2 linked regions of the Paracoccus pantotrophus genome follow. The protein of the gene in region 1 binds, or shares a complex with, the protein of each later gene. Links are inferred from orthologs where the notes say so. Each region holds a gene or a part of one and is shown in the gene's direction. Other genes may lie near its edges.

Evidence for each region. The genes of interacting proteins can lie anywhere in the genome.
Region 2: the proteins of ESD82_RS15585 (region 1) and fabF are in contact, whole or in part, in a solved structure (PDB 6OKG), measured with the Escherichia coli proteins. The link is inferred for Paracoccus pantotrophus from one-to-one orthologs.

Annotation. Positions count from the first base shown.
Region 1 is NZ_CP044426.1:1,034,966-1,042,823, reverse strand. The notes cover bases 1-2,680. They hold ESD82_RS15585 (acyl carrier protein), read left to right. Parts: upstream 1-1,063; coding sequence 1,064-1,297; downstream 1,298-2,680. Other genes in these bases: ESD82_RS15575 (BMP family ABC transporter substrate-binding protein), read right to left, coding at 1,972-2,680; dps (DNA starvation/stationary phase protection protein Dps), read left to right, coding at 1,425-1,916; fabG (3-oxoacyl-ACP reductase FabG), read left to right, coding at 190-927; fabD (ACP S-malonyltransferase), read left to right, coding at 1-126. Also shown: more of ESD82_RS15575, read right to left, coding at 2,681-3,048; ESD82_RS15570 (ABC transporter permease), read right to left, coding at 3,072-3,959; ESD82_RS15565 (ABC transporter permease), read right to left, coding at 3,956-5,026; ESD82_RS15560 (ABC transporter ATP-binding protein), read right to left, coding at 5,013-6,527; dnaE (DNA polymerase III subunit alpha), read left to right, coding at 6,620-7,858. UniProt on the Escherichia coli protein: Carrier of the growing fatty acid chain in fatty acid biosynthesis.
Region 2 is NZ_CP044423.1:14,770-17,573, reverse strand. It holds fabF (beta-ketoacyl-ACP synthase II), read left to right. Parts: upstream 1-673; coding sequence 674-1,936; downstream 1,937-2,804. Other genes in the region: mltG (endolytic transglycosylase MltG), read left to right, coding at 1,933-2,804; ESD82_RS00105 (enoyl-CoA hydratase-related protein), read left to right, coding at 1-565. UniProt on the Escherichia coli protein: Involved in the type II fatty acid elongation cycle. Catalyzes the elongation of a wide range of acyl-ACP by the addition of two carbons from malonyl-ACP to an acyl acceptor.

The DNA of each region.
Region 1 (7,858 bases):
GGCGTCACCGAGTTCTGGGAGATCGGCGCCGGCAAGGCGCTGTCGGGCATGATCAAGCGCATCGCCAAGGATGCCGCGGTCAGGAACATAGGCGCTCCGGCGGATATCGCGGCGCTGAAGGCATGAGGGGGCTCTGCCCCCATCCCTGCGGGATTCCCCCGGGGTATTTGGAAAACGGAGAAGAGCTTGATGTTTGATCTGACAGGCAGGAATGCGCTGGTGACCGGCGCTTCGGGCGGGATCGGCGGTGCCGTGGCCGAGGCGCTCCATGCCGCCGGCGCCACGGTGGCGCTGTCGGGCACGCGCGAGGCGCCGTTGCGCGAGCTGGCCGAGAAGCTGGGCGCGCGGGCGCATGTCGTGACCGCGAACCTGGCCGATGCGGCGGCGGTCGAGGCGCTGCCCAAGGCGGCGGCCGAGGCCATGGGTTCGGTCGACATCCTGGTCAACAATGCCGGGATCACCCGCGACAACCTGTTCATGCGCATGTCCGACGAGGAATGGGCACAGGTGCTGGAGGTCAACCTGACCTCGAGCTTCCGGCTGTGCCGGGCTGTCCTGCGCGGCATGATGAAGGCGCGCTGGGGCCGGATCGTGAACATCGGCTCGATCGTGGGCGCCACCGGCAATCCGGGGCAGGGCAATTACGCCGCTGCCAAGGCCGGGCTGGTCGGCATGTCGAAGAGCCTGGCCTATGAGGTCGCCTCGCGCGGGATCACGGTGAACTGCGTCGCGCCGGGCTTCATCGAGACGGCGATGACCGACAAGCTGAACGACGAGCAGAAGGGCCGGATCCTGGCGCAGATCCCCGCCGGGCGCATGGGTTCGGCCCAGGAAATCGCCGCTGCGGTGCTGTATCTGGCCAGCCCCGAAGCGGGCTATGTCACCGGCGCCACGCTGCATGTCAACGGCGGCATGGCGATGATCTGATGATGGTTTATGCGGGTTGCAAGATCACGTTCCCGTGCTATATCCCGCAAACAAGGCCGCAGGGGAACCGCCCTGGGCTCTGACCGGCAATCGCTGGAACATCTGGGCGGATTGCCCGCGAAAACGAGGAAGAGACATGAGCGATATCGCTGATCGCGTGAAGAAAATTGTCGTCGAGCACCTGGGTGTCGATGAAGAGAAGGTCACCGAGACCGCCTCGTTCATCGACGATCTCGGCGCCGATTCGCTGGACACCGTCGAGCTGGTCATGGCTTTCGAGGAAGAGTTCGGCATCGAGATCCCGGACGATGCCGCCGAGACCATCCAGACCTTTGGCGATGCGGTGAAATTCATCCAGGGCGCGGTCTGATCCAGCTCTGAGCAGCTTTTCGGGGCGGTGCTTTCGGTGGAAGGCGCCGCCCTTTTCCTTGGCTGCGGCGGTTTGACCCAGCGTCGCGGGGAACCGCCGCGCGGCTGCCTTCGTTTCAAGGGCGAACCTGACGAAGGAGAGTTTCATGGCCGTGAATGTCAAAGGGTTGAGCGACAATGCCCGCAAGACCGCGATCGCCGAGCTGAATGCCCGCCTTGCCGATGCGCTGGCGCTGTCGGCGGCGATCAAGCAGGCGCACTGGAACGTCAAGGGCCGCAACTTCATCGCGGTGCATGAGCTGTTCGACACCGTGAAGGCGCGGCTGGACGAGCATGTGGACATGATGGCCGAGCGCGTGCAGGTGCTGGACGGAGTGGCCGTCGGCACGGTCGAGAAGGTGGCCAAGGCCAGCACGCTGAAGGAATACCCCACCGACCTGACCAAGGCCGAGGATCATATCAAGGCCGTCTGCGAGCGGATGCGCGACTATGGCGAGAAGGTGCGCGCCGCCATAGACGCGACCGACGAGGCCGGCGATGCCGATACGGCCGACCTGTTCACCGCCGCCTCGCGTACGGCGGACAAGGATCTGTGGTTCCTGGAAAGCCATCTGGAATAGGCTTTCCGCAGGGTGAACCGGGGCCAGGGCCCCGGTTTGCCGCTTGTGCCGCGGGTTATTTCGGCATCGGCGCGGTGATGCCCTCGACATAGAAATTCATCGAGGAGAGTTCCTCGTCGCTGGCCACTTGCCCCTCGGCCAGCCAGTCGCTTCCATCCTGCTTCTTCAGCGGCCCGGTGAAGGGGTGGTATTCGCCCGCAGCGATCTTGTCCTTCAGCGCCAGCGCCTCCTCCTTGACCTCGGCGGGGACGGCCTCGGTGATCTCGCCGATCTCGACCTCGCCATCGCCGATGCCCAGCCAGACCGAATGCGAGGTCCAGCTGCCGTCCAGCACCTCGCCCACGCGCTTGACGTAATAGGGCGCCCAGTTGTCGATGATCGAGGAAACCCGCGGGCTGGGCTTGAAGGCCGCCATGTCGCTGGCCTGGCCGAAGCCGATGGCGCCGGCCTCCTGCGCCTTGGCCAGCGGCGCCGTGGAATCGGTGTGCTGCAGGATCACATCCACGCCCTCGGCGATCAGCGCGGCGGCGGCGTCGGCCTCTTTCGCGGGGTCGAACCAGCTATAGGCCCAGACCACCTTCATCTCGACATCCGGGTTCACCTTCTTGGCGTGGATATACGAGCTGTTGATGCCCTGGACCACCTCGGGGATCGGGAAAGAGCCGATATAGCCGATCTTGTTCGACTTGGTCATGCGCCCGGCGATGGTGCCCATGACGGCACGGCCCTCGTAGAAGCGGGCGTCGTAGGTGGCGACGTTCTCGGCGGTCTTGTAGCCGGTGGCATGCTCGAACTTCACGTCCGGGAACTTCTTGGCGACGTTGATCGTCGCGTCCATGAAGCCGAAGCTGGTGGTGAAGATCAGCTTGTGGCCGGAGAGCGCCAGCTGGGTGATGGCGCGTTCGGCATCGGCGCCCTCGGGCACGGATTCGATATAGGTGGTCTCGACCCGGTCGCCATATTCCTTTTCGACCGCCTGCCGGGCCAGGTCGTGCTGATAGGTCCAGCCGCCGTCGCCCACCGGGCCGACATAGATGAAGCCCACCTTCAGCTTTTCCTCTTGCGCCAAGGCAGGCAGGGCCGTGCTGGCCACCAGCGCCGCGGCGCTGCCAAGAAGGGTTCTGCGTTTCATGTCATGCTCCTTGCAGGTTGTGGCTATTTTAATGCGTGGAAGGGCCGGCCCAGGCTGGCGGGGGCCGCACCCCCGCCCGAGCGGCCGAATTTCTGCCGGGCCGAGATCAGCACCAGCACGATGATCGTGGCGAGATAGGGCGCCATGGAAAGCAGTTGCACCGGCACAGCGACGCCCGCCGCCTGCAGGCGCAGCTGCAGGACGGTGACGCCGCCGAACAGCCAGGCGCCGGCCAGCGCCCCCCAGGGGTTCCATTGCGCAAAGACCACGATGGCCAGCGCGATCCAGCCGGCGCCGGCGGTCATGCCCTCGGTCCATTGCAGCACCGTGGCGATGGAAATATAGGCGCCGCCCATGCCCGCCAGCGCGCCGCCGAAGCCGATGGCCAGGATGCGCACCCGCCGCACCGGATAACCCAGGCCATGCGCGGCGTCGTGGTTCTCGCCCACCGCGCGCAGGATCAGGCCCGGCCGGGTGCGGGCCAGGAACCACCAGACCGCGGGCACCAGGACGATGCCCAGCCAGATCATCCAGTTCAGTCCCAGGGGGCCGGAGATCATCGCCGGGGCCTTCATCCCCTCATAGGGCTTGCCGAACATCGCGGTCAGGCCCAGGCCGAACAACGTCAGCGCCAGCCCCGTCGCCACCTGGTTCGACAGCAGGAATTGCGTCAGCACGGCAAAGCCCATCGACAGCGCCGCGCCGGCGAGGGCGGCGGCGGCGAAGCCAAGCGCCGGGCTGCCGCTGGCATGGGCGGCGGCGAAGCCGGCCAACGCGCCGGTGATCATCATGCCCTCGACGCCCAGGTTCAGCACGCCGGCGCGCTCGACCACCAGTTCGCCAAGCGCGGCGAACAGGATCGGCGTCGCCGCCCCGAGCAGCAGGATAAAGACGGACAGCGGGTCGATCATGCGCGCCTCCGAATGCGGTAGCGGGTGAGCAGGTCGAAGCCGAGCAGGAAGAACAAGAGCATCCCCTGGAAGACCTGCACCGTCGCCGCGGGCAGGTTCAGCATCATCTGCGCCAGCTCGCCGCCGATATAGGTCAGCGCCATCAAGAGCCCGGCGAGCAGGATGCCCAAGGGGTGCAGCCGGCCCAGGAAGGCCACGATGATCGCGGTGAAGCCGTAGCCCGAGCCGAAGCTTTCGGTGATCTGCCCGGCCGGGCCTGCGACCTCGAAAAGCCCCGCGAGGCCCGCCAGCGCGCCCGAGACGCCCAGGCACAGCGCCACCAGCCGCTCGGGGCGCACGCCGGCGAAACGGGCGGCGCGCGGCGCGGCGCCGGCGGTGCGGATGTGAAAGCCCAGGACATGCCGCGACATGACGAACCAGATCGCCGCCAGGGCCAGCACCGCCGCCACGCCGCCCCAATGCAGGCCTGAATTGGCGATCAACTCGGGGTTCGCGGCGGGGTCATATTGCTGCAGGTTGCGCGAGCCGGGGAAGTTGAAGCCCTCGGGGTTCTTCATCGGGCCGAAGGCCATCCAGGCTGCGATGCGCTGCGCGACATAGACCAGCATCAGCGAAACCAGGATCTCGGACGCGCCGAACCAGTTGCGCAGCATGGCCGGGACCATGCCCCAGGCCCAGCCGCCCGCTGCGCCGGCCAGGATCATCGCCGGGAAGATCCAGAAGGCGTCAAGCGGATAGGCGGCCAGCGCCACCGCGGCGCCGCAGATGGCACCGATGATGTATTGGCCCTCGGCGCCGATGTTCCAGATCCCGGCGCGGAACCCCAGCGCCAGGCCCGAGGCGATCAGGATCAGCGGCCCGGCCTTGACCAGCAGTTGCGGCCGCGAATAGCCGGCGGCGGGGCCGAACAGCGGATCCCAGAAGATGGTGCGGATCGCGGCCAGCGGGTCGAAGCCCATGGCGGCGAACAGCCCGCCGCCGACGATCATCGTGGCCAGCACCGCCAGGACCGGGGTCGCGACCTGCCAGACCAGCGGCGCCGAAGCGCGGGGTTCAAGCCGGAACATGCGCCACCTCCATGCCATGGGCGCCGCCCAGCATCAGCCCGATCTCCTCGACCGTCAGCCCCTCGGTCGGGCGGGGCGCGGACAGCCGCCCCTGGTTCAGGGCGCAGAAGCGGTCCGAAAGCTCCAGCAATTCGTCCAGATCCTGGCTGATGACGATCAGTCCCGCGCCCTGTGCGGCCAGGTCCAGCAGCGCCTGGCGGATGGCGGCGGCGGCGGCGGCATCGACGCCCCAGGTCGGCTGGTTGACGACCAGCACCCGCGGCCGGCCCAGCACCTCGCGGCCGATGACGAATTTCTGCAAATTGCCGCCCGACAGCGCGCCCGCCGCCGTATCCGGGCCGGGGGTGCGCACGTCGAAGGCGCGGATCACCTCTTGCGCGAAAGCGGTGGCCGCCTTGCGGTCGATCAGGCCCTTGCGGATCAGCCCCTGCCGGGCGCCCGCGGTCAGCAGCGTGTTCTCGGCCAGGCTGAATTCGGGCACGGCGGCATGGCCCAGCCGGTCCTCGGGCGCGGCCAGCAGCCCGGCGCGGCGCCGCGCCTCGGGGCCGGCGCGCGACAGGTCGCGGCCTTCCAGCGCGATGGTGCCCGGCGCGGTGGCGGTCTCGCCCGACAGCGCCGAGAGCAGTTCCTCCTGCCCGTTGCCGGCGACGCCGCCGATGCCCAGGATCTCGCCCGAGCGCAGGGACAGCGCGACATCCTTCAGCGCCATGCCCTCGCCGCCGACCGTGGACAGGCCGCGCACCTCCAGCACCGGCGCGGCGGGCTTGCGCCCCGATCGGTCCACCAGCCGCATCTCGGCCCCGACCATCATCGCCGCCAGTTCGCGCGCGGAATGGGCGCGCGGATCGACCGTGCCCACCAGCTTGCCCTGGCGCAGGATGGTGGCGCGGTCGCAATGGCTGCGGATCTCTTCCAGCTTGTGGCTGATATACAGGATCGCCGTGCCGGCCCCGGCCAATTGCCGCAGGGTGGCGAACAGGATCTCGGCCTCTTGCGGGGTCAGCACCGAGGTCGGCTCGTCCATGATCAGCAGCCGCGGGCTCTGCAACAGGCAGCGCAGGATCTCGACCCGCTGCCGCTCGCCCGCGGAAAGGCTGGCGATGCGGCGCGCGGGGTTCAGGGGCAGGCCGTAGCTCTGCGACAGTTCGGCGATGCGGCGCGAGAGTTCGGCGCGCGGCGGCGGGTTCTCCATCCCCAGCGCGATGTTCTCGGCCACGGTCAGCGCGTCGAACAGGCTGAAATGCTGGAACACCATGGCGACGCCGGCGGCACGAGCGGCGCGCGGATCATGCGGCGCGTAGGGCGCGCCCAGCAGCGCCATCCGCCCCTCGTCCGGCCGCACCAGGCCATAGATCATCTTGACCAGCGTGGATTTGCCGGCGCCGTTCTCGCCCAGCAGGGCATGGATTTCGCCGGCCTCGACCGCGAAGGACACATCGTCATTGGCGCGCACGCCGGGATAGGTCTTGCCCAGGCCCTCGGCCCGGAAAACATTGCTCACTGTTGCGCGCCTCGCTGCTTTTTGCGCAAGATTAGCGGTTTTCCGCCGAGGGGCAATTGCACAGTTGGGCAGGTCGCCCCTAGATTGGCGCCATGCCTGAAAATTCTCCCCGATTCATCCACCTGCGCACCCATTCCGAACATTCGCTGCTGGAAGGCGCGGTGCCGGTCAAGAAGCTGGCCGATCTTGCGGCGCAGAACGGCATGCCCGCCGTGGCGCTGACCGACAGCAATGCCCTGTTCGCGGCGCTGGAATTTTCGGTCAAGGCGCAGGATGCCGGCGTGCAGCCAATCATCGGCTGCCAGGTCGCGCTGGCGAGGGATGTCACCGGCCCGGTGGTGCTGCTGGCGCAGAACGAGGCGGGCTGGCTGAACCTGATGGCGCTTTCGACCTGCCTTTACCTGCGCGACGACCATGCCCTGCCGCATGTGACGGTCGAGGAGCTGGAGAGCCATGCCGAGGGGCTGATCTGCCTGACCGGCGGCGCCGGCGGCCCGCTGGGGCAATTGGTGCTGCAAGGCCGGCAGGCCGAGGCGCGCGCGCTGACGGAAAGGCTGGCCGCCGCCTTTCCGACCCGGCTTTACGTCGAATTGCAGCGCCATCACGATGCCGAGGGCCAGCCGGTCCCCGAAGAGGCGGGTTCCGAAGGCGGCATGATCGACATCGCCTATGCGCTGGACCTGCCGCTGGTCGCGACCAATGACGTCTATTTCCCGAAGCCCGAGCTTTTCGACGCCCATGACGCGCTGATCTGCATCTCGGAACGCGCCTATGTCGACCAGACCGCGCCGCGCCGCCGGCTGACCCCGCAGCATTACTTCAAGACCGCCGCCGAGATGGCGACGCTGTTCGCCGACCTGCCCGAGGCGGTCCAGAACACCGTCGAGATCGCCCGCCGCTGCGCCTTCGCGGTCAAGAAGCACAAGCCGATCCTGCCGCGCTTTGCCGATGACGAGGTCGAGGAGCTGCGCCGCCAGGCCTGGGACGGCTTGCGCGCCCGGCTGGCGGTGATCCCGCATTCCGCCCCGGTCGAGGAATACGAGGAACGCCTGCGCTTCGAGCTGGGCATCATCGAGCAGATGGGCTTTCCCGGCTATTTCCTGATCGTGGCCGATTTCATCAAATGGGCCAAGGAACACGGCATTCCCGTCGGCCCCGGCCGCGGCTCGGGCGCGGGGTCGCTGGTCGCCTATGCGCTGACGATTACCGACCTGGATCCAATCCGTTACAGCCTGCTCTTCGAGCGGTTTCTTAATCCGGAACGGGTGTCGATGCCCGACTTCGATATCGACTTCTGCATGGATCGCCGCGAGGAGGTGATCCAATACGTG
Region 2 (2,804 bases), on another replicon or contig:
GGCCGAAAAGAGCGCCGAGGAGATGGTCGAGGCGGATTTCTTTGCCATCTGGGACCGGTTCGCGGCGACGCGCACGCCCAAGATCGCGGCGGTGAACGGCTATGCGCTGGGCGGCGGCTGCGAGCTGATGATGATGTGCGATTTCGCCATTGCCGGCGAGGGGGCGAAATTCGGCCAGCCCGAGGTCAAGCTGGGCGTGATCGCCGGCATGGGCGGCACGCAGCGCATGACCAAGCTGATCGGGCGGGCGCTGTCGATGGACCTGCACCTGACCGGCCGGATGATGGACGCGGCCGAGGCGCTGCGCGCCGGGCTGGTGGCGCGGGTGGTGCCCGACGATCAGGTGGTCGAGGAGGCGATGGCGGCGGCGCGGCAGATCGCCGGCTATTCGCGGCCGGCGACGCGGCTGGCGCGCGAGGCGGTGATGCGGGCCGAGGAGCTGTCGCTGGCCGAGGGCGTCGCCTGGGAACGGCGGCTGTTCCACCGGCTGTTCGGCACCGAGGGCCAGCGCGAGGGCATGCGGGCCTTTCTGGAAAAGCGCAAGCCGGCGTTTCACCGCGACTGACCCGGAAGCGGGGGCGGCGGCCCGCCGGCGCGGCGGCGCTTTGCGTTGCGCGGCCGGCGGGCGGCGTGTAGAACCTGCCCGATTGAGCGTTGCGAAGGGAGCCCGTGCATGCGCAGAGTTGTCGTCACCGGACTGGGGATGGTCACGCCGCTGGCCTCGGGGGTCGAGGAGACCTGGTCGAGGCTTCTGGCCGGGGAATCCGGCGCCGGACCGATCACCCGGTTCGACACCAAGGACGTGGCGACGAAATATGCCTGCGAGATCCCCTTTGGCGACGGCTCGGGCGGGACGTTCAACCCCGACGACTGGATGGAGCCCAAGGACCGGCGCAAGGTCGACGACTTCATCCTTTACGGCATGGCCGCCGCCGAGCAGGCGGTGAAGGATTCCGGCTGGGAGCCCGCGAACGAGGACGAGCGCGAGCGCACCGGGGTCATGATCGGCTCGGGCATCGGCGGGCTGTCCTCGATCGCCGATACCGCGGTGCTGATCAAGGAACGCGGGCCGAAACGGGTTTCGCCGTTCTTCATTCCGGGGGCGCTGATCAACCTGGTCTCGGGCCAGGTCTCGATCCGCTTCGGCTTCAAGGGGCCGAACCATGCGGTCGTCACCGCCTGCTCGACCGGCGCCCATGCCATCGGCGACGCGGCGCGGCTGATCGCGCTGGGCGATGCGGATGTCATGGTGGCCGGCGGCACCGAGAGCCCGATCTGCGAGATCGGCATCGCCGGCTTCAACGCCTGCAAGGCGCTGTCCACCAAGCGCGAGGACGACCCCAAGGCGGCGAGCCGGCCCTGGGACGAGGATCGCGACGGCTTCGTCATGGGCGAGGGCGCCGGCGTCGTGGTGCTGGAGGAATACGAGCATGCCAAGGCGCGCGGCGCCAGGATCTATGCCGAGATCCTGGGCTATGGCATGTCGGGCGACGCCTATCACATCACCGCGCCCAGCGAGGATGGCGACGGCGGTTTCCGCAGCATGACCAATGCGCTGAAGCGCGCCAACCTCGCGCCGGGCGCGCTGGACTATATCAACGCGCATGGCACCTCGACCATGGCCGACGTGATCGAGCTGGGCGCGGTCGAGCGGCTCTTGGGCGATGCGGCGGGCAATGTGGTGATGTCCTCGACCAAGTCGAGCATCGGGCACCTGCTGGGCGCGGCGGGGGCGGTCGAGGCGATCTTCTGCATCCTCGCCATCCGCGACCAGATCTGCCCGCCGACCATCAACCTGGACAAGCAGGCGCGCGAAACCCCCGTCGACCTGGCCGCCAATGCCGCGGTGCGGCGCAAGGTGGATCACGTGCTGTCCAACAGCTTCGGCTTCGGCGGCACCAATGCCAGCCTGGTGATGGGGCGGGTCAAGGAATGATCTGGCGCCATATCGCGTCGAATTTCCTGACGCTGCTGATCGTGATCCTGATCGCGGTCGCGGCGGCCATCGCCTGGGGCAAGCACGAATACACCCGGCCCGGCCCCAGCGCCTTGGCCGCCTGCGTGCGCGTCGCCCCCGGCGCCAGCCTGAACGCGGTGAGCCAGCAGCTGGCCGAGCAGGGCGTGGTGTCCAATGCCTATGTGTTCCGGGCGGGCGCCGATTATGCCGGGAAATCGCGCGATCTGAAATACGGCTCCTACCTGATGCCGCCGCATGCCAGCATGGCGGAGATCGTCCGGGTCATCACCGCCGGCGGTCCCAGCACCTGCGGCACCGAGGTGGTGTTCCGCATCGGCGTGCGCGAGAACTCGGTGATCCTGCGCGACATGGATGCCGAGACCGGGGTCTTTGCCGAGCAGGCCAAATACAACCCCGCCAGCGAGCCGGCGCCCGAGGTCGTCACCGCGGCGGAGGCCAAGCCCGATGCGCGGCTGCGCATCTCGGTCGCCGAGGGGGTGACGAGCTGGCAGGTGGTCGAGGGGCTGAAACAGGCCGGTTTCCTGGGCGGCGAGGTCGCGGGCCTGCCCGAGGAGGGCAGCCTCGCCCCCGACACCTATGATGTGCAGAAGGGCGCCGACCGCGCCGCGCTGCTGGCCGAGATGGCGCGGCGGCAAGAGGCGATCCTGGCCGCGGCCTGGGAGGCGCGCGAGCCCGACCTGCCCTATGCCACGCCCGAGGAGGCGCTGGTCATGGCCTCGATCATCGAGAAGGAGACCGGCCAGCCGGAAGAGCGCCGGGTGGTGGCCAGCGTCTTTGTCAACCGGCTGCGGCAGGGCATGCGGCTGGAGACCGACCCGACGGTGAT